DNA from 2 places in the Stenotrophomonas sp. YJH_SMC_110 genome. Region 1 is predicted to be linked to the other one. Evidence: riboswitches for the same ligand, from Rfam matches in the RefSeq annotation. Region 1 holds a riboswitch; the other holds the start of a gene.
What was found. Region 1 has a riboswitch for glycine ahead of gcvP (aminomethyl-transferring glycine dehydrogenase). Riboswitches for the same ligand answer to the same signal wherever they lie in the genome.
Positions count from the first base shown of each region.

Region 2: linked by a shared signal. The riboswitch ahead of AC5P6H_RS02675 (trimeric intracellular cation channel family protein) and the one ahead of gcvP (aminomethyl-transferring glycine dehydrogenase) in region 1 are both predicted to bind glycine.

Region 1 is NZ_JCAFSM010000011.1:3,041-12,531, forward strand. Features, by position in the region: gene AC5P6H_RS17590 (siderophore-interacting protein) at 1-739, opposite strand, end outside; gene AC5P6H_RS17595 (multidrug effflux MFS transporter) at 880-2,106, opposite strand; glycine riboswitch at 2,406-2,508, shown strand; gene gcvP (aminomethyl-transferring glycine dehydrogenase) at 2,571-5,438, shown strand; gene AC5P6H_RS17605 (VOC family protein) at 5,530-5,940, opposite strand; gene AC5P6H_RS17610 (amino acid permease) at 6,079-7,446, opposite strand; gene AC5P6H_RS17615 (AraC family transcriptional regulator) at 7,529-8,251, opposite strand; gene AC5P6H_RS17620 (catalase) at 8,366-9,491, shown strand, end outside.
Region 2 is NZ_JCAFSM010000001.1:603,610-613,100, reverse strand. Features, by position in the region: gene AC5P6H_RS02695 (DNA alkylation repair protein) at 1-440, shown strand, start outside; gene AC5P6H_RS02690 (DUF6616 family protein) at 489-827, shown strand; gene AC5P6H_RS02685 (hypothetical protein) at 918-1,175, shown strand; gene AC5P6H_RS02680 (3-deoxy-7-phosphoheptulonate synthase) at 1,470-2,543, shown strand; gene AC5P6H_RS02675 (trimeric intracellular cation channel family protein) at 2,806-3,423, opposite strand; glycine riboswitch at 3,506-3,611, opposite strand; glycine riboswitch at 3,625-3,714, opposite strand; gene AC5P6H_RS02670 (GIY-YIG nuclease family protein) at 3,755-4,018, shown strand; gene AC5P6H_RS02665 (nuclear transport factor 2 family protein) at 4,150-4,581, shown strand; gene AC5P6H_RS02660 (hypothetical protein) at 4,585-5,001, shown strand; gene AC5P6H_RS02655 (NAD(P)/FAD-dependent oxidoreductase) at 5,094-6,374, opposite strand; gene AC5P6H_RS02650 (NYN domain-containing protein) at 6,498-7,277, shown strand; gene AC5P6H_RS02645 (glutathione S-transferase family protein) at 7,390-8,010, shown strand; gene AC5P6H_RS02640 (primosomal protein N') at 8,107-9,491, opposite strand, start outside.

The DNA of each region.
Region 1 (9,491 bases):
CCTGTTCCCAGAGGATCTGCGCGTCGACGTCGATCTCTTCCAGTTCTTCGCCAGCGACCACGCTCGAGGCGGCCAGGCGCGCCTGCACCGCCTGCAACAGAGGCGCCCCGTACGCCGCCTGCCCGCGCGGCAACCAGACCAGCTCGGCCGTGGCCGGCGCCTTCAGGCGAACCGCATCACCGGCCTGCGCCACTTCCAGCAGGGCCAGCGTACGTGGCGGATCCACCCTGGCCGCCAGTTCCTCAAGAATGCCGGCCACTGCCGGCAGCGCGGTCTCGTCAGCCACCAGCAGCACCTGGCCAACGCCGGCCGGCGGCTTCCATTCCCAGCCCTCGCTGCTGTCGGCGCAGTCGGCATCCGGGGCCAGCAGCACCACGCGGTCGCCCGGCCGTGCATGGATGGCCCATCGCGAGGCCGGCCCGGTCTCGCCATGCAGCACGAAATCAACATCGACCTCGCCCTGCTCTGCACGCAGCTGGCGGAGGGTGTAGGTGCGCATCGGCGGGCGCTGATCGTCCGGCAGGGCCCGATAGCGTGGGTACCAGTCCTCGCCGCTGGGGACCTGCGGCACCTCCTGGCCGGGCAAGGGGAAGAACACCTTGATGCGCTGGTCGGGCCCTCCGGTCGTCATCCGCGCCACGTCGGCACCGGTGAACACCATGCGGTCCAGGGAAGGGGAAAGAACGCGGCGCTCCTTCAGCGCCACCTCGAACAGGCGGTAGGTCTGCTGCGCAGCCATGGGGAACCTCATGCAACGACAGTGGATCGGCTGGCTGTCGTGCACCTGTGCACCGGCTGGCTGGAGTGCCCAGCCTAGTCCGGCGGTTTCCCGTCGCAAGCGTTGCGGGCGTCGTAGCCTGCCCTACCCCTGCGCGCTGCTCAGTGACCCGTGCAGGCTGCCTGCGCCGCGCGTTCGCGCCGGTGTTCCCAGTACCAGAACACGAAGCCGGCGCCGAAGAACCCAGCCTGGCCCAACGCCAGGTGCAGCGGGCTGGCGCTGAGCAGCGGCGACACCACGCCGGCCACCACGGTGCTGATCATCAGCTGCACGAAGGCCTGCAGCGACGAGGCCAGGCCGCGCTGGTGCGGGTACATGTCCAGCACCGCCAGCGCCAGGATCGGGAAGATCAGCGCCATGCCCATGCCACCCAGGAAGATCGGCAGCACCGCCCACGGCAGCACGAACTGCGGCGCCAGCGCCACGTAGCCGACGTTCAGCAGCACCGACAGCGCGCACAGGCCGAAACCAATGGATACCTGGCGGGTGGGCGTGGTGTGCCCGGCCATGCGCCCGGACAGGAACGAGCCGGTGGTCATGCCGCCGATGGTGGGGATGAACAGCCAGGCGAAACCGCCCTCGCCCAGGTGCAGGTGCTGCATCACGAACACCGGTGCCGAGGAGATGTACAGGAAGATGCCACCGAAACCGATGCTGCCGGCCAGCGCCAGGCGCAGGAAGCGCGGATTGAAACCGATGCGCACGTAATCACGCATCAGCACCCGCGGCGACAACGGAACGCGCGCTTCGAGCGGATGGGTCTCCGGCAGGTAGCGGGCGGTGGCCGCCAGCAGAACCAGTGCGAACACCACCAGGAACCAGAAGATCAGCGGCCAGCCAGCACCGCTGAGCAGGATCCAGCCACCGATGATCGGCGCGATCGCCGGGGCGATGCCGAACAGCATCGACACCTGGCTCATCAGCCGCTGCGCGTCGTGACCGTGGTACAGGTCGCGGATCACCGCGCGGCCGACGATCATGCCGACGCCTGCGGACAGGCCCTGCAGGGCGCGGAACCCCAGCAGCGTGGTCAGATCGGTGGACAGCGCACAGCCGACCGAGGCGCCGACGAACACCACCAGGCCGCCGAGGATCACCCGCTTGCGGCCCCAGGCATCGGACAGCGGGCCGTGTGCCAGGCTCATCAGGCCGTAGAACAGCAGGTACACGCTGATGGTCTGCTGCACCGCCACCTCGTCCACCGCCAGGCGCTGGGCCAGCTGCGGGAACGCTGGGAAGATGGTGTCGATCGAGAACGGACCGAACATGGCCAGGCCGGCGAGCAGCAGGGCCATGCGGCGGGTGGAAGGAGCAACAGCGGCAGTCATGGAGAAGGCGTCCGGCAGGGCCATGCGCGGCACGCACGGCGGGCGCCAGTCCCCTGCAGCAGGGACGGCGCCAGATGAATTCGGGTATCCGCCCATCATAGGTGGGGATTGCGCCTGATGCCATGCAGCAGTGCACAAAACGCACGGGCGGGCCATCGGCCATTCAGGCGCCGCGGCCGGGCCCGCAGGCGGCTGGCGCGCCCGCAACGGGCTATAATCGGCGGGCAACACGGTGGGAGAAGCGGAACACCGCTGCCGAAGGCGCAACGCCCGTAATCGCTCAGGCCCGATACCACCCGTAACACAACTCTGGAGAGACCGGTTCGATCCGGCGCCGAAGGGGCACGAAGCCGCGGTTTTCCGCGCTTCCAAACTCTCAGGCAAAAGGACAGAGGGGCGCCCCGCAGACCGCCGACCGGCGGCTTGTGCCCGTGCGTGTGCCCTTTCCTGACGGATCCTTCGCCATGTCCCAGAACACCCCTTCCCTGCGTGAGCTCGAGCACCACAATGCGTTCGTCGAGCGCCACATCGGCCCCAACGATGCCGAGATCGCGCAGATGCTCGACGTCGTCGGCCACGCGTCGCTGGATGCGATGACCGATGCCATCGTACCGGCCAAGATCAAGTCGCCGGCGCCGCTGGCACTGCCGGAATCGATGACCGAAGTGCAGGCACTGGCGAAGATCCGTGCGATCGCCGACAAGAACACCGTGCTGCGCAGCTTCATCGGCCAGGGCTACTACGGTACCCACACGCCGAACGTGATCCTGCGCAACATCCTGGAAAACCCGGCCTGGTACACCGCCTACACCCCGTACCAGGCCGAGATCTCGCAGGGCCGCATGGAAGCGCTGATCAACTTCCAGACCCTGTGCGCCGACCTCACCGGCATGGAAATCGCCAACGCCTCGCTGCTGGACGAAGCCACCGCCGCAGCTGAAGCGATGACCCTGGCCAAGCGTTCGGCCAAGTCGAAGTCGGACACCTTCTTCGTGCACGACGCCGTGCACCCGCAGACCCTGGAACTGCTGCGTACCCGCGCCGAGCCCATGGGCATCGTGCTGCGCGTCGGCACCCCGGCGGAGGCACTGGAAGCAGAAGCCTTCGGCCTGCTGCTGCAGTACCCGGACACCTTCGGCCAGATCGGCGACTACAAGGCGCTGGTCGAGGCCGTGCACGCGCGCGGCGGCCTGGTGGCCGTGGCCACCGACCTGCTGGCGCTGACCCTGCTGGCCGCCCCGGGCGAATGGGGTGCGGACATCGTGGTCGGCAACAGCCAGCGTTTCGGCGTGCCGTTCGGCTTCGGCGGCCCGCACGCCGCATTCATGGCCTGCCGCGACGCCTACAAGCGCTCGATGCCGGGCCGCCTGATCGGCGTCTCGGTCGATGCCCAGGGCAACCCGGCCTACCGCCTGACCCTGCAGACCCGCGAGCAGCACATCCGCCGCGAGAAGGCCACCTCCAACATCTGTACCGCACAGGTGCTGCTGGCGGTGATGGCCTCGATGTATGCCGTGTACCACGGCCCGGAAGGCCTGACCCGCATCGCCCGGCGCACCCACCGCCTGGCCTCGATCCTGGCCGCCGCGCTGCGCGAGGCCGGCGTGCAGGTCGGTGGCGACTTCTTCGACACCCTGCATGTCACCGGCGTGCACGCCGATGAGATTCACGCCAAGGCCCGCGCCGCCGGTTACAACCTGCGTGCGATCGACAGCGACTCGGTCGGCATCAGCCTGGACGAGACCGCCACCCGCGCCGACGTGGTCGCACTGGCCGCCGTGTTCGGTGCGCAGGCCGACGTCGACGCGCTGGATGCCAGCACCGCCGATGCGCTGCCGGCCGGCCTGCTGCGCCAGTCCGCATTCCTGACCCATCCGGTGTTCAACACCCACCACAGCGAGCACGAACTGCTGCGCTACCTGCGCTCGCTGGCCGACAAGGACCTGGCGATGGACCGCACGATGATCCCGCTGGGCTCGTGCACCATGAAGCTCAACGCCACCGCCGAGATGATCCCGGTGACCTGGCCGGAGTTCTCGCAGATCCACCCGCTGGTGCCGGCCGACCAGGCGCTGGGCTACAAGGAACTCATCGACACGCTGGAAGCGATGCTGGTGGAATGCACCGGCTATGACGCGGTCAGCCTGCAGCCGAACTCCGGCGCGCAGGGCGAGTACGCCGGCCTGCTGGCGATCCGCGCCTACCACCGCTCGCGCGGCGAAGGCCACCGCGACATCTGCCTGATCCCGGATTCGGCGCACGGCACCAACCCGGCCTCGGCGCAGATGTGCGGCATGAAGGTGGTGGTGACCAAGACCGATGCCAACGGCAACGTCGACGTCGAGGACATCCGCCTCAACGCCGAGAAGTACAGCGACCGCCTGGCCGCGATCATGATGACCTACCCGTCCACGCACGGCGTGTTCGAGGAAGAGGTGGTGGAGATCTGCGAGATCATCCACAAGCACGGCGGCCAGGTGTACACCGACGGTGCCAACATGAATGCCCTGGTCGGCGTGGCCAAGCCGGGCAAGTGGGGGTCGGACGTTTCGCACCTGAACCTGCACAAGACCTTCTGCATCCCGCACGGCGGTGGCGGCCCGGGCGTCGGCCCGTGCGCGGTCAAGGAGCACCTGGCCCCGTTCCTGCCGGGCAAGCTGGGTGACAACGGCCCGGTCGGCATGGTCAGCGCGGCCAGCTTCGGCAGCGCCTCGATCCTGCCGATCAGCTGGATGTACATCGCGATGATGGGCCGCGACGGCCTGCGCAAGGCCACCCAGGTCGCGCAGCTCAACGCCAACTACATCGCCAAGCGCCTGGCCCCGCACTTCAAGACCCTGTACACCGGCCGTAACGGCCTGGTGGCGCACGAGTGCATCCTGGACGTGCGCCCGCTGGAGAAGACCAGCGGCATCGGTGCCGAGGACGTGGCCAAGCGCCTGATCGACTTCGGCTTCCACGCCCCGACCCTGAGCTTCCCGGTGGCCGGCACGCTGATGGTGGAGCCGACCGAGAGCGAATCGCTGCACGAACTGGATCGCTTCATCAACGCGATGATCCAGATCCGCGAGGAGATCACCGCGATCGAAGACGGCCGCCTCGACCGCGAGGACAACCCGCTGAAGAACGCGCCGCACACTGCCACCGCAGTGACCGCCAGCGAGTGGACCCACGCCTACCCGCGTGAACTGGCCGCCTTCCCGCTGGCCAGCCTGAAGCAGAGCAAATACTGGCCGCCGGTGGCGCGTGTCGACAACGTGTACGGCGACAAGAACGTGATGTGCGCCTGCATCCCGGTCGATGCCTACAAGGATGATGAAGTCGAGGCGTGATTCCTCACTGCATCGGTAAAGAAAACGGCCCGCGCAAGCGGGCCGTTTTCATGGGGCGTGTGGACCAAGGCCCACACCCACAAGCATCCGCTCACGGGTCCGGCATCTGCCCCAGGCTCAACTGCCACGACACGCCAAAGCGGTCCTGCACCCAGCCGTAGCGATTGCTGAAGTCATAGTCGCCCACCGGCATCAACCAATGGCCGCCCTCACCCAGCACGCGTGCCGCGCGCTCGAACTGCTCGGCACCGGAACACTCGACGAACAGCGAGATCGACGGCGAGAAGGTGAAATCGTGCACGTCCAGGCTGTCGAAGCACAGGTAGTGGGTGCCACCGAGCAGGAAGATGGCCTGGCGGACCTGCCCCGGCACGCCGGCGCCGGCCCCCTCGGGATGGCGTTGCAGGGCCAGCAGCCGGAAATCGGCAAAGGCTTCGGCGTACAGGGCCAGCGCGGCCTCGGCCTGGCCGGTGAACATCAGGAAGGGACGGCTGCGCAGCATGCGGTACTCCTGGTCGGCGGGCCGATGACGGCCTGCCTGCACAGTGCCACGCGGAGTGTGTTCCTGTTGTAGAGCCGAGCCCATGCTCGGCTGGCGATCGCGCAAACAGCAGCCGACCGCAGGGTCGGCTCTACAGAATCACGCCTGGCGCATGCGCCGCGCGATGGCACTGCTGGCGGCGATCGTGGCGGTCAACGCCACCATCGACAGGAACTGCAGGCGGGTGTGCGACTCACTCAGCAGCAGGCCGAAGATCAGCGCAAGGATCGCCAGTGCACAGCAGGTCAGCCACGGGAAACCGGCCATGCGGAACGGCAGTCGGGTACCCAGACGATCCGCGCGACGACGCAGCACCAGCTGCGAGACCAGCGACAGCGTCCACACCAGCAGGCAGGTGGAACCGACGATGTTCAGCAGCACCGGCAGCACCCGGTCCGGGAACAGCAGTTCCATCACCGTGGCGGCAAAGCCGAACAGCACGCTGGCCAGCACGGCGATCACCGGCACCTGGCGCGGGTCGGTCCAGCCAAGCACGGCCGGCGCTTCGCGACGCTGCGCCAGCGAATACATCATGCGCGAGGCGCCGTAGAGGTTGGCATTGAGCGCCGACAGCAGCGCGATCACGGCGATCAGCGTGATGGCGGTACCAGCGCCCGGGATGCGGGCGATGTCCAGCACGGCGGCGAACGGCGACTTCAGCGCCTCGCTGGTCCACGGCACCACGGCGATGATCACGCTCAGCGAGCCGATGTAGAACACCAGGATGCGCCAGGCCACGGTGCGGATGGCACGGGCAATGCTGCGCTCGGGGTCTTCGGTTTCGGCCGCCGCCACGGCCACGATCTCGGTGCCGCCGAAGGCGAACACCACCACCAGCAGCGCCGCGCCGATCCCGGCCAGGCCCTTCGGCGCAAAACCACCGTGTTCGGTGAAGTTGCTCAGGCCCGGGGAGGTCACCTGCCGCAGCCATCCCATCAGCAGCGCCACGCCAATGGCGATGAACGCCAGGATCGCCGCGACCTTGAGGATGGCGAACCAGAATTCGAACTCGCCGAAGTTCTTCACTCCGAGCAGGTTGATCGCGGTGAAGAACAGCATGAACGCCAACGCCGCCATCGGTACCGGTATCGCCGGCCAGACCGTGGCCAGCAGCCCGGCCGCACCCACTGCTTCGGCGGCGATCACGATCACCAGCTGCACCCACCACAGCCAGCCCACGGTGGCACCGGCGGTAGCCCCCATGGCGTCGGCTGCATACACCGAGAACGCGCCGCTGGTCGGTTTGGCCGCCGCCATCTCGCCCAGCGCGTTCATCACGATGATCACCAGCGCTCCGGCGACCAGATACGACACCAGGACCGCCGGACCGGCCGCCTGCACACCCACGCCCGAGCCGAGGAACAGCCCGGCGCCGATGGCGCTGCCCAGGCCCATCATGATCAGCTGGCGGGGCTTGAGCGAATGTCCGAGGCGGGACGGCGAAGCGGTCGGAATCGAGTTGGGCATCGGCGGGGCTGGCGGCGGGCTACAGGGGCGACACCTTACCCTGTCCCGTGCCCACGGGGATAGGCACAGCGCAGCAGGCCGCTCAGGCCAGCGCCGGCTCGCCGACGTTCCCACCGATACGGGCACGATAGGCACGCGGCGAGAAACCGGTTTCAGCCTTGAACTTGCGGGTGAAGGCACTCTGGTCGCTGAAACCGCAGGCCTGGCCGATGCAGGCGATGCTGTCGTCGCCATGCAGCAGATGCATGGCCATCTGGATTCGCAGCCGGGTCAGCACCTGCTGCGGGGTCATCTGGAACACCTTGCGGAAGCTGCGCTCCAGCTTGGACAGCGAAAAGCCGGTGATGTCCAGCAGGGTCTGCATGCGCACGTTCTCGGCGTAGTGCGCGTTGAGGTGGGCCAGCGCCAGCCGCAGCTGCTCGTACTGGGTGCCGAGGCTGTCCTTCTGGCCAAGGTCGCGGGAAATGCCGATCAGGCCCTCGATGGCCCCGTCGACCACCAGCGGGCGCTTGCAGGTCAGGCACCAGCCCGGTTCGCGGTTGGCGAACAGGTGCAGCTCCATCAGGTTCTCGATCACCTCACCGGACAGCACGCGGGCGTCCTGGTCAACGTAGTCCGCACTGAGGCCGGTCGGGTAGATTTCGGCCGCCGTACGCCCGATCACGTCCTTGCGCGCGCGCAGACCCAGCCGCCGCAGCATGGTCTGGTTGACGTGGGTGTAACGCCCCTGGCGGTCCTTGATGAAGAACAGCACATCCGGGATGGCGTCGAACAGGGCTTCGATGTCGGCGGGCTCGACTCGCATGCGGCAAGCATACCCGAGCCTGCTTTTGCCCGTACGTTCACCTTTGCCGGACCGTGGTTTAACGGGGCTGGTTCCAGTGTCGTGGTTCCTTTTGATGATCCGGAGCCAACGTCCATGGCCGCCAGCAAGCCGACCGGCAAGCGCGCAACCGTCCCTGCCGAAAGCCACCGCCGGGGCGATGGCGATGAACTGCACCAGCAGGCCGGGGGCAGCCATCCGGCAATGACCACCGACCAGGGCATTCCGGTGGCGGACAACCAGAACTCCCTGCGGCAGGGACCTCGGGGGCCCACGCTGCTGGAGGACTTCATCCTGCGCGAGAAGATCACCCACTTCGATCACGAACGCATTCCCGAGCGCATCGTGCACGCACGTGGCAGCGCAGCACACGGCTACTTCGAGCTGACCCGATCACTGGCAGCCCATACCCGCGCACGCATCCTGACCGAGGTCGGCGTGAAGACGCCGGTATTCACCCGCTTCTCGACCGTGGCCGGTGGCGCAGGCTCGGTGGATACCCCGCGCGACGTGCGCGGCTTTGCGGTCAAGTTCTACACCAAGGAGGGCAACTGGGATCTGGTCGGCAACAACATCCCGGTGTTCTTCATCCAGGACGCGATGAAGTTTCCGGACCTGGTGCACGCAGTGAAGATGGAGCCGGACCGCGCCTTCCCGCAGGCCGCGTCGGCCCATGACACGTTCTGGGACTTCATTTCGCTGATGCCCGAATCGATGCACATGATCATGTGGGCGATGAGCGACCGCGCCATCCCGCGTTCGCTGCGGATGATCGAAGGCTTCGGCGTGCACAGCTTCCGCCTGCTGAACGAGGCTGGCGAGTCGACGTTCGTCAAGTTCCACTGGCGGCCCAAGCTGGGCATTCAGTCCACGGTCTGGGACGAAGCGTTGAAACTGCAATCGGCCGACAATGACTTCCATCGCCGCGACCTGTTCGAGGCCATCCAGCGCGGCGACTTTCCCGAATGGGAGCTGGCGGTGCAGCTGTTCACCGAAGAAGACGCCGACGCATTCCCGTTCGACCACCTGGATCCGACCAAGATCATTCCCGAATCGCTGGTGCCGTTGCAGGTGATCGGGCGCATGGTACTGGACCGCTGGCCCGACAACTTCTTCGCAGAAACCGAGCAGGTGGCGTTCTGCCCGGCCAACGTGCCGCCCGGCATCGACTTCAGCAACGACCCGCTGCTGCAGGGCCGCCTGTTCTCCTACCTGGACACCC
Region 2 (9,491 bases), on a different contig from region 1:
ACGCGACGCTGCCGGCCAAGCTGCAGGCGATGCGGCCACTGGCTGACGACCCGCACTTCGGCGTGCGCGAATGGGCGTGGCTGGCGCTGCGTGCCGACATTGTTGCCGCACCACTGCAGGCGCTGGAGTACCTGCAACCATGGACGCAGGAAGGATCGCCGTACCTGCGCCGCTTCGCCTGCGAAGCGCTGCGCCCGCGCGGCGTGTGGGCCACACATGTCGCGCTGTTCAAGCGGCAGCCGGAACTTGCAGAGGCGATGCTGGAGGCACTCGCCGACGACCCGGAGCGCTATGTGCAGGACTCGGTCGGCAACTGGCTCAATGATGCCGGCAAGACACAGCCGCAGTGGGTGCGTGCGCTGTGCGCGCGCTGGCAACAGCAGCACCCTGGTGATGCCAATGCCTACATCCGCAAACGCGCCATGCGCTCGCTCCGGTAGTGCCGGCCGCTGGCCGGCAACCCCCCAAACCTTCAAGGAAGAAGCAGCATGTCGCACACCTTCATCGAGCTCTACACCGCCACCCCCGCCTGGACCACGCTCCAGCCCGAGCAGCGGAATGCCTTCTTCGCCCGTATCGGTGCAGGCATGCAGCAGTTCGATCCAGTCCGCATCACACTGCTGGCGATGGGCCGCATTGCCAGGGGCGTACAGCACGGCAGCGATGAGCAGTTCTATGCGGTCTGGCGCTGTGCAAGCCGCGCGGACGCCGATGCGCTGGTGGCCGGCATTGCCGCCACCGGTTGGCATCAGTACTTCGCCACCATCAACGCCGTCGGCGCAGACGATGGGATGGGGCAGCACCTTGCCGACCTGGCCGCCTTGTAGCAGCGTCTCCGGACGCGCATGGCACATGCGCCTGTCACCCGGACGCGGTAAACAGGACATTGCCCATGTCCATCCGCAGGGAAGTTGATCATGCAGAGCACGCTCCAGGTCACGCTGTTCGGCCCGCTTGGCGACAGCCCGGCATTGCAGTTGCCGGGGCGGGAAGGGCCGTCGGTGGCCATCCCGGAGGCGGCCCTGCGGCGGTTGGTTTCCGACCTCTACACCACCCGTTCCCTGCTCAATCCCGAGCAGCTGGACGAGGCCAGGCAGGAGCTGGACCGCGTGCTGGAGCGCTGGGCCGACATCCACGAAGGCCTGTTGCTGGACGTGGAAGTGCATGGCAAATGAGCAGCTTTGCGTGGCTGCTGCCGCGTGGGCAGCGCCGGCGCGCGCCTCGCTGAACCGCACCCGCGGTTGCGGATGAAACATTTTGCACTGCGCAAAAGCTGTGCTATCAATACACCCCATGAACGCAGCCGCCACCCGCTTTTACTGGTATTACTTTCCGAAGCCACTGGCGGAGGAAGGACTGCGCTCACCCTGAAGAAAGCTTCAGACGCATTCCCGAAAGCCGCCAGCGAACCTGGCGGCTTTTTTCATGCCGCCACGCTGGGGACCCCAACGTTCCGGAGATCTCCTGCAATGCCCCCGCACACCGACGACCTGCGCATCCGCACCATCGAACCGCTGACACCGCCTGCCCAGCTGCTGGCGATGCTGCCCTGTGACGATGAAGCCTCCGACACCGTCAGCGCCTCGCGCGCGGCCCTGCACCAGATCCTGCACGGCCGTGACGACCGCCTGGCAGTGGTGGTGGGCCCGTGCTCGATCCACGACCCGAAGGCCGCCATCGAATACGCCCAGCGCCTGAAGCCGCTGCGCGACGCGCTGGCCGGCGAACTGGAAATCGTCATGCGCGTGTACTTCGAGAAGCCGCGCACCACGGTGGGCTGGAAGGGCCTGATCAACGACCCGGACCTGGACGGCAGCTTCAGGATCGACAAGGGCCTGCGCATTGCCCGCGGCCTGCTGCGCGACATCAACAAGCTCGGCCTGCCGGCCGGTGTCGAATTCCTCGATGTGATCTCGCCGCAGTACATCGCCGACCTGGTGGCGTGGGGCGCGATCGGCGCGCGTACGACCGAAAGCCAGGTGCATCGTGAGCTTGCCTCGGGGCTGTCGTGCCCGGTCGGCTTCAAGAACGGCACCGATGGCAACGTCAAGATCGCCGCTGACGCGGTGGGTGCGGCGTCCAATCCGCATCACTTCCTGTCGGTCACCAAGCAGGGCGGCACCGCCATCGTGTCGACCACCGGCAATCCGGATTGCCATGTGATCCTGCGTGGCGGCAAGCAGCCGAACTACGACGCCGGCAGCGTCGCCGACGCCTGCCAGGTGCTGGCCAAGGCCAAGCTGCCGACGCGCCTGATGATCGACGCCAGCCACGCCAACAGCCTGAAAAACCCCGAGAACCAGCCGAAGGTGATCGAGGACATTGCTGTTCAGCTGGAAGACGGCGAACAGCGTATCGTTGGCGTGATGATCGAGAGCCATCTGGTCGGTGGCCGCCAGGAACTGGTGGACGGCCAGCCGCTGGTTTACGGGCAGAGCATCACCGATGGCTGCATCGACTGGGACACCACCGTGACGGTGCTGGAGCGTCTGGCTGCGGCCGTGCGCGCCCGTCGCGACGTGAAGGTGTCCGAAGCAGCCTGATCGAAGCCGCCTGAGTGCGGCACGTGTGTGGATGGCGGCCAGCGCCTGCGGGGGTGCGGCCGCGATCAGGGCCGGTCGGAGTTGGAGGCCGGCCCATCTGCACCGGCGATGCGCCTGGCGCTGCGCATGAGCGACAGCGCCAGGTACATCGCCGGGGTGGTGATACCGCTTCCTGTAGCGTCGAGCCATGCCCGACCTGCGCGCGAAGCGCGTTGGTTTCCTGCAAAGAGCAGTCGAGCATGGCTCGACTTTACGAAGAGGCTCAATGCACTTCGTCGTGGTACACGAACTTCGGCATTTCCCAGCGGTAGTGGATCGCCAGCAGGCGCAACGCGAAGCCGCCGCCGAGGCAGCACAGGATCGCGGTGGCATCGGCCACGCCCCAGTGCAGCAGCAACAGATAGGCCGCGCCGGTCAGCAGCGCGATGATCGCGTACAGCTCCTTCTGGAAGATGAGTGGCACCTCGTTGCAGAGGATGTCGCGCAGCACCCCGCCGAACGCGCCGGTCAGCATGCCGGCGATCAGCACGATCGGCATTGCATGGCCGGCTTCGCGCGCGATCGAGCAGCCGATCAGGGTGAAGGCGATCAGGCCCAGGCCATCGAGCACCAGGAAGGTGCGGCGGAAGTGGTGCATCCAGCGCGCCACCCAGGTGGCGATCAGCGCCGCGCATACGGTGAAGCCCAGGTACTCGGGATGCTTCACCCAGCCCAGCGGATAGTGGCCGAGCAGGATGTCGCGCAGCGAGCCGCCACCGAGGGCGGTGACGCAGGCGATCATGACCACGCCGAACAGGTCCATGCGGCGGCGGCCGGCGGACAGTGCGCCGGTCATGGCTTCGGCGGAAATGGCGATCAGGTAGATGATGGACAGCAGCATGGGACAGGCTCCGGGCGCGGTGGGGCCGGCCATGCGCGACCGCCGCCACTGCCTGCGCAATGACGGGATGACGATGACCGGTGCCGCTCCCGCTGTCCTTTTGCCTGAGAGTTCAGCGGCATGGGCCGCGTGCCCCTTCGGCGGATCGTCCCGGGCATGCCCGGTGACCTCTCTCCAGCTCGGCGAGTCGAATGCATGGTTGGTGGGATTCCAGCCCACCGGCCTGAGCGATCATGGGAGCCTGCGCCTTCGGCGGGCGCCAGCGCGGCGCCTCTCTCCTGCATTCGGGTGCCAGTATATCCGCTGCAGTGCAGCACGGCATAATCCAGGCATGGCCCCGTCCGTCCGCCCGTGGTTCCTGTACCTGCTCGAATGCCGCGATGGCAGCTATTACGCCGGCATCAGCACCGATGTGGAGGCGCGTTTCGCCGCCCACCAGGCCGGCAAGGGCGCGCGCTACACCCGGGCCCGGCCGCCGCTGCGCGTGCTGGCCGTGCGCGAATACCCGGACCGGGCCGCGGCCTCGCGGGCCGAGTGGCAACTCAAGCAGCAGCCCCGCGAACGCAAGCTGGCCTGGCTGCAGACGCTTCTGTAGAGCCGAGCCCATGCTCGGCTGCTGCTGGCATGGCCGAGCACGGGCTCGGCTCTACAGTAGATCCACGCCCTGCGTGGATGGGCTACCCGGTCCATGCGATGATCGCCCCGCGCCCAGAGCTGGAGACCCGGATGTCCACGATCGCCCTGCTGTTCGCTCTCTCCGCAGCAACGAGCCCTGCCGCCGACGCCGCCACGATCGCGGCCATCGAAGGCACCTGCCACGACTACGTCGATGGCCAGCTGGAGGCCGACCCGCAGCGCGTCGCCCGTTCCCTGCATCCGGACCTGGCCAAGCGCGCTGTGCTCGGCGATACACCCGACGAGCGCCTGGGCCTGCGCCGGATGTCGAAGGAAGAGCTGGTCTCGTTGACGAAACAGGGTGCGCTGAAGACCCCGAAGGATCAATGGGATCGCCGCTGCACGGTGCTGGACGTGACCGGCAACGCGGCCTCGGTGCGGCTGGAAACCCCGTGGTTCGTCGACTACTTCCACATGGGGCGTTTCGACCAGCGCTGGGTCATCGTCAACGCACTGTGGTACCCGAAACCGAAGGCGCACTGAGCGATGCGTGCCGCCGGCAACGCATGGATCTCCGTCGTCGTGCTGGTCGCCGGCATCGCGCTGCTGCCTGGCCTGCTGTATCTGCTCGGGCTGGCATTGGTGGACGGCCGGCCGAAGCCGGCCGACCGCGCGCCCAGTGGCGTGGCTGCGTGCAGCGGTGAGCCACGGGCGGGATACCAGCCAATGAACCCCTGGCGCTTCACCGCCCAGTTCTTCGACAAGGACGGGATGAAGAACAAGGTGCCTGAAGTGGAGCGGGAGGCCTTCTGGATTGCCCGGCGCCACCTGTGGCGGCAACCTCGGCGCGGCATGCTGCGCTGGCATCTCAGCAGCACCGCGTTGGCGATCTGGATCACCCGGCATTGGAGTACCGCGCAGATTGCGGACACCGCGAGGAAGGAGGACTTCTGCCGGAAGTAGATCCACGCCATGCGTGGATGGCGCTCCATGTTTGTTGACGGGGTCAGAGCCCTTTCCCGCGGAAAGGGATCCGACCCCTGTTGCGTGCGGCCTTACCGCCTCGGCCGCCGGTCGTCCTGGTCATCACCGAAGATGATGCGCGCGCTGCGCTGGTAGCTCCAGTACGCGACCGCCCAGTTCAGCAGCACCACGATGCGGTTGCGGAAGCCGATCAGGAAGAACACGTGCGCGGCCAGCCAGAACCACCAGGCCAGCACGCCGGAGAGCTGCAGCCGGCCCAGGTGCACGATCGCGGCCATGCGGCCAATGGTGGCGAGGTTGCCGTAGTCGGCGTACTTGAACGGCCCCGGTGCCGCCTTGCCATGCAGGCGCGCGCGGACCACCTCGGCCACGTACTTGCCCATCTGCTTGGCCGCGGGCGCCACGCCGGGAACCGGCTTGCCGTCGGCCTGGCTCAGTGCGGCCAGGTCGCCGGCCACGAACAGCTCCGGGTGATCGGGCAGGGTCAGGTCCGGCTGCACCTGCACGCGGCCGGCGCGGTCCAGCGGCACGTCCAGCGTGCGCGCCAGTGGTGAAGCGGCCACGCCGGCGGCCCAGACCACGGTGCGGGCCGGCACGAACTGCTCACCGAGCTTGAAGCCCTGGCTGTCGATGTCGCTCACCGGGGTACCGGTCAGCACTTCCACGCCCAGCTTTTCCAGCTGGCGGCGCGCCTTCAGCGAAAGCACTTCCGGGAACGAGGACAGCACGCGCGGCCCAGCCTCGACCAGCCGCACCTTGGCGCTGGCCGGATCGATGTGGCGGAATTCGTTGCGCAGCGTGTGGCGCGCGATCTCGGCCAGCGTGCCGGCCAGTTCGACGCCGGTGGGGCCACCACCGACGATGGCGAAACTCAGCCACGCCGCCTTCCTGGCCGGGTCCGGTTCGGCCTCGGCACGCTCGAACGCCAGCAGCAGCTTGCGGCGCAGTGCAATGGCATCGTCCAGCGTTTTCAGGCCGGGGGCATCATCGGCCCACTGGTCGTTGCCGAAGTAGGCGTGGGTGGCGCCGGTGGCCAGCAGCAGGCTGTCGTAGTCCAGCGTGCTGCCATCGGCCATGCCGATCTGCCGTGCCTGCTTGTCGATGGCGACCACTTCGCCGAGGCGGACTTCCACGTTGCGCTGGTGGCCGAGGATGTGGCGCAGCGGTGCGGCGATATCCGGCGCGGACAGGCCGGCGGTGGCCACCTGGTACAGCAGCGGCTGGAACAGGTGATGGTTGCGGCGGTCGACCAGGGTGATGCGTATGCGCTCGCGGGCCAGGGCACGGGTGGCCCAGAGACCGGCAAAACCGCCGCCGACAACGACCAGGTGGGGAACGCGCTCGCGACTCATCGACTCACTCCAGTGGGGGCATTGGGGGAAGCGCCTGGCATCTTCGCACGGCGGCCACCTGTCACGTCAGCGCCTGGGTGGATCGGCGATACTCGGGTTCAGGCAACCGCCCGCGAGGAATCCATGAGCGAACCGGAAAAGCGCATCGCCCTGTTGATCGATGCCGACAATGCGCCGGCCTCGAAGATCGACGAGGTCCTGGCCGAAGTCGCCCGCTATGGCGTGGCCAACGTGCGCCGTGCCTACGGCAACTGGAAGAGCCCGCGGTTGAAGGGCTGGGAAGCGGTGCTGCACGAATACGCGATCCGCCCGATCCAGCAGTTCGCCTACAGCAAGGGCAAGAATGCGTCGGACATGGCGATGGTGATCGATGCCATGGACCTGCTGTACGCGCGCAACCTTGATGGCTTCGCCATCGTGTCGAGCGATGCCGATTTCACCCCGATGGTGATGCGCCTGCTGACCGACGGCGTGAAGGTGTATGGCTTCGGCGAAAAGAAGACGCCGGAACCGTTCGTCAACGCGTGCTCGAAGTTCACCTACCTGGAAGCGCTGGGCCAGACCCACGCCAGCGTGCCGGATGCCGAGCAGGCATCGAGCGAACAGGCATCGAACGAGCCCGTCGCCAATGATGATGCACGCCCGCGCAAGAGCGGGGCGGAGATGCGCAGCGACACCCGGCTGGTGAAGATGCTGCGCCGCGCGGTGTCCTCGGCCGAGGGCGAGGATGGCTGGTCGCACCTGGGGCCGGTCGGCAGCCAGATCGGCAACCAGGCCTCGTTCGATCCGCGCAACTATGGCTACGGCAAACTCAGCGATCTGCTGGCGGCGATCGGCCTGTTCGAGCTGAAGAAGGACGGCAAGTCGTCCTACGTGCGCGCGCTGCCAAAAAAGAACCGGTAGTGCCGGCCGCCGGCCGACAGCGCGCAGGCGCCCGATCCCGCATCCTGCACGCACATCTCCACTCCAATCAGGCGTATCGTTGCCGCTCGCATTGCCAGCAAGGAAAACCCGCATGTTGAAGATCTGGGGCCGCCGCAATTCCAGCAACGTCCGCAAGGTGCTGTGGTGTGCCGAGGAGATCGGCCTGCCGTACGAATCCATCGAAGTAGGCGGCAGCCATGGCGGCACGCAGACGCCGGAGTACCAGGCGATGAATCCCAACGGCCTGGTGCCGGTGATCGAGGACCACGGCCTGCCGCTGTGGGAATCGAACACCATCGTGCGTTACCTGAGCGCGCGCTATGCGCTGGGCACGCTGTACGCCGAGGACCCGATGGAGCGCGCGCAGGCCGAAAAGTGGATGGACTGGAGCACCTCGCGGATGGCGCCGCTGTACAGCGACCTGGTCTGGGGCATCATGCGCACCGCGCCGGCCGACCGTGACGAAGCGCGCATCAGCGCGGCCATCGTCCGTGCCGGTGACTACCTGGCGATGGCCGATGCCACCCTGGCCACGCAGCCATGGCTGTCGGGCGGGACGTTCGCCATGGGCGACATTCCGCTCGGCTCGCTGGTGTACGCCTGGTATGAACTGCCGATCCAGCGCCCGGACCTGCCGCACCTGGCCGAGTGGTATGCGCGCCTGCGTGAGCGACCGGCCTACCAGCGCGGCGTGATGTCGCCGCTGACGTAAGCGAAGGCGTCCGGGGTCAGAGCCCTTTTCTGCGAAAAGGGATCCGACCCCAGGGCATCGGGGTCGGATCCCACCCGACGGGTGGGCTCTGACCCCTCAATAAAGATCCGTTGGATCCACATCCAGCGACCAGCGCACCTTGCGTGCTTCCGGCAGCGCGTACAGCTGCGGAACCAGTTGCGAAAGCACGCCATGCAGCGGCGGCCGCTGCACCGCAGACAGCAGCAGCTGCGTGCGCTGGTAACCGGCCCGCCGCGGCATCGGCGCCGGCATCGGCCCGTAGGCCTCGACCACGTTCTGTTCGCCCAGCAGGTGCCGGGCTGCCAGCAGGAATGCATTGGCATGCTCCACCTGCTGCGCTTCGGCGCGCATCAGCGCCAGATGCGCGAAGGGCGGGAATCCGGCCGCCTGGCGCTGGTTCAACTCGGCTTGCGCGAACGGATGGTAGCCACCGCTCACCAGGGTTTCCAGCAGCGGGTGCCCGGGGTGATGGGTCTGCAGCCAGACCTCGCCCGGGTCGCGCGCACGTCCCGCGCGACCGGCCACCTGGATCAGCTGCTGCGCCAGTTTTTCGCTGGCGCGGAAGTCGGCTGAGAACAGGCCCTCATCGATACCCACCACCACCACCAGGGTCAGCTTGGGCAGGTCGTGGCCCTTGGCCAGGATCTGCGTGCCGACCAGGATGCCGGGCTGGTCGCCCAGTTTCGCCAGCTGCTGTTCCAGCGCGTCGCGCCGTGAGGTGGTGCCGCGGTCGATGCGCACCACCGGGAAGTCGGCGAAGGCCGCAGTGAGATGTTCTTCCAGGCGTTCGGTACCGATGCCCTGCGGTTGCAGTGCCAGGCTGCCGCAGGCCGGACATGCCAGCGGCGCCGGTTGCCGCGCGCCGCAGTGGTGGCACTGCAGGCGACGACCGCCACCATGCACGGTCATCGGCGCATCGCAGCGCTGGCATGGCGCGGTCCAGCCGCAGTCGTGGCACAGCAGCACCGGTGCGTAGCCGCGGCGGTTCTTGAACACCAGCACCTGCTGGCCACGCTGCAGATGCTCCCCGATGCCGGCCAGCACATCGGCCGAGAGGCCGTCATGCAGCGGGCGCTTGCGTACATCGAGGATGCGCACGCGCGGTGGCCGCGCATCGCCGGCGCGCTGTTTCAGGCGCAGGTGGGTGTAACGCCCGGCGTAGGCGTTGTGCAGGGTTTCCAGCGAGGGCGTGGCACTGCCCAGCAACACCGGAACGCCCAGCCACTTGGCCCGGACCAGGGCGAAATCGCGCGCGTGGTAACGGATGCCGTCCTGCTGCTTGTAGCTGCCGTCGTGTTCCTCGTCGACGATCAGCAGGCCGGCCTGGGGCAGCGGCGTGAACACCGCTGAGCGGGTGCCGACGATGACGCGCGCTTCGCCGCGTGAGGCCGCTGCCCAGACGCGCGCGCGCTCGTTGTCGTTCAACCCCGAGTGCAGCGCATGCACGGCGATGCCGAGGC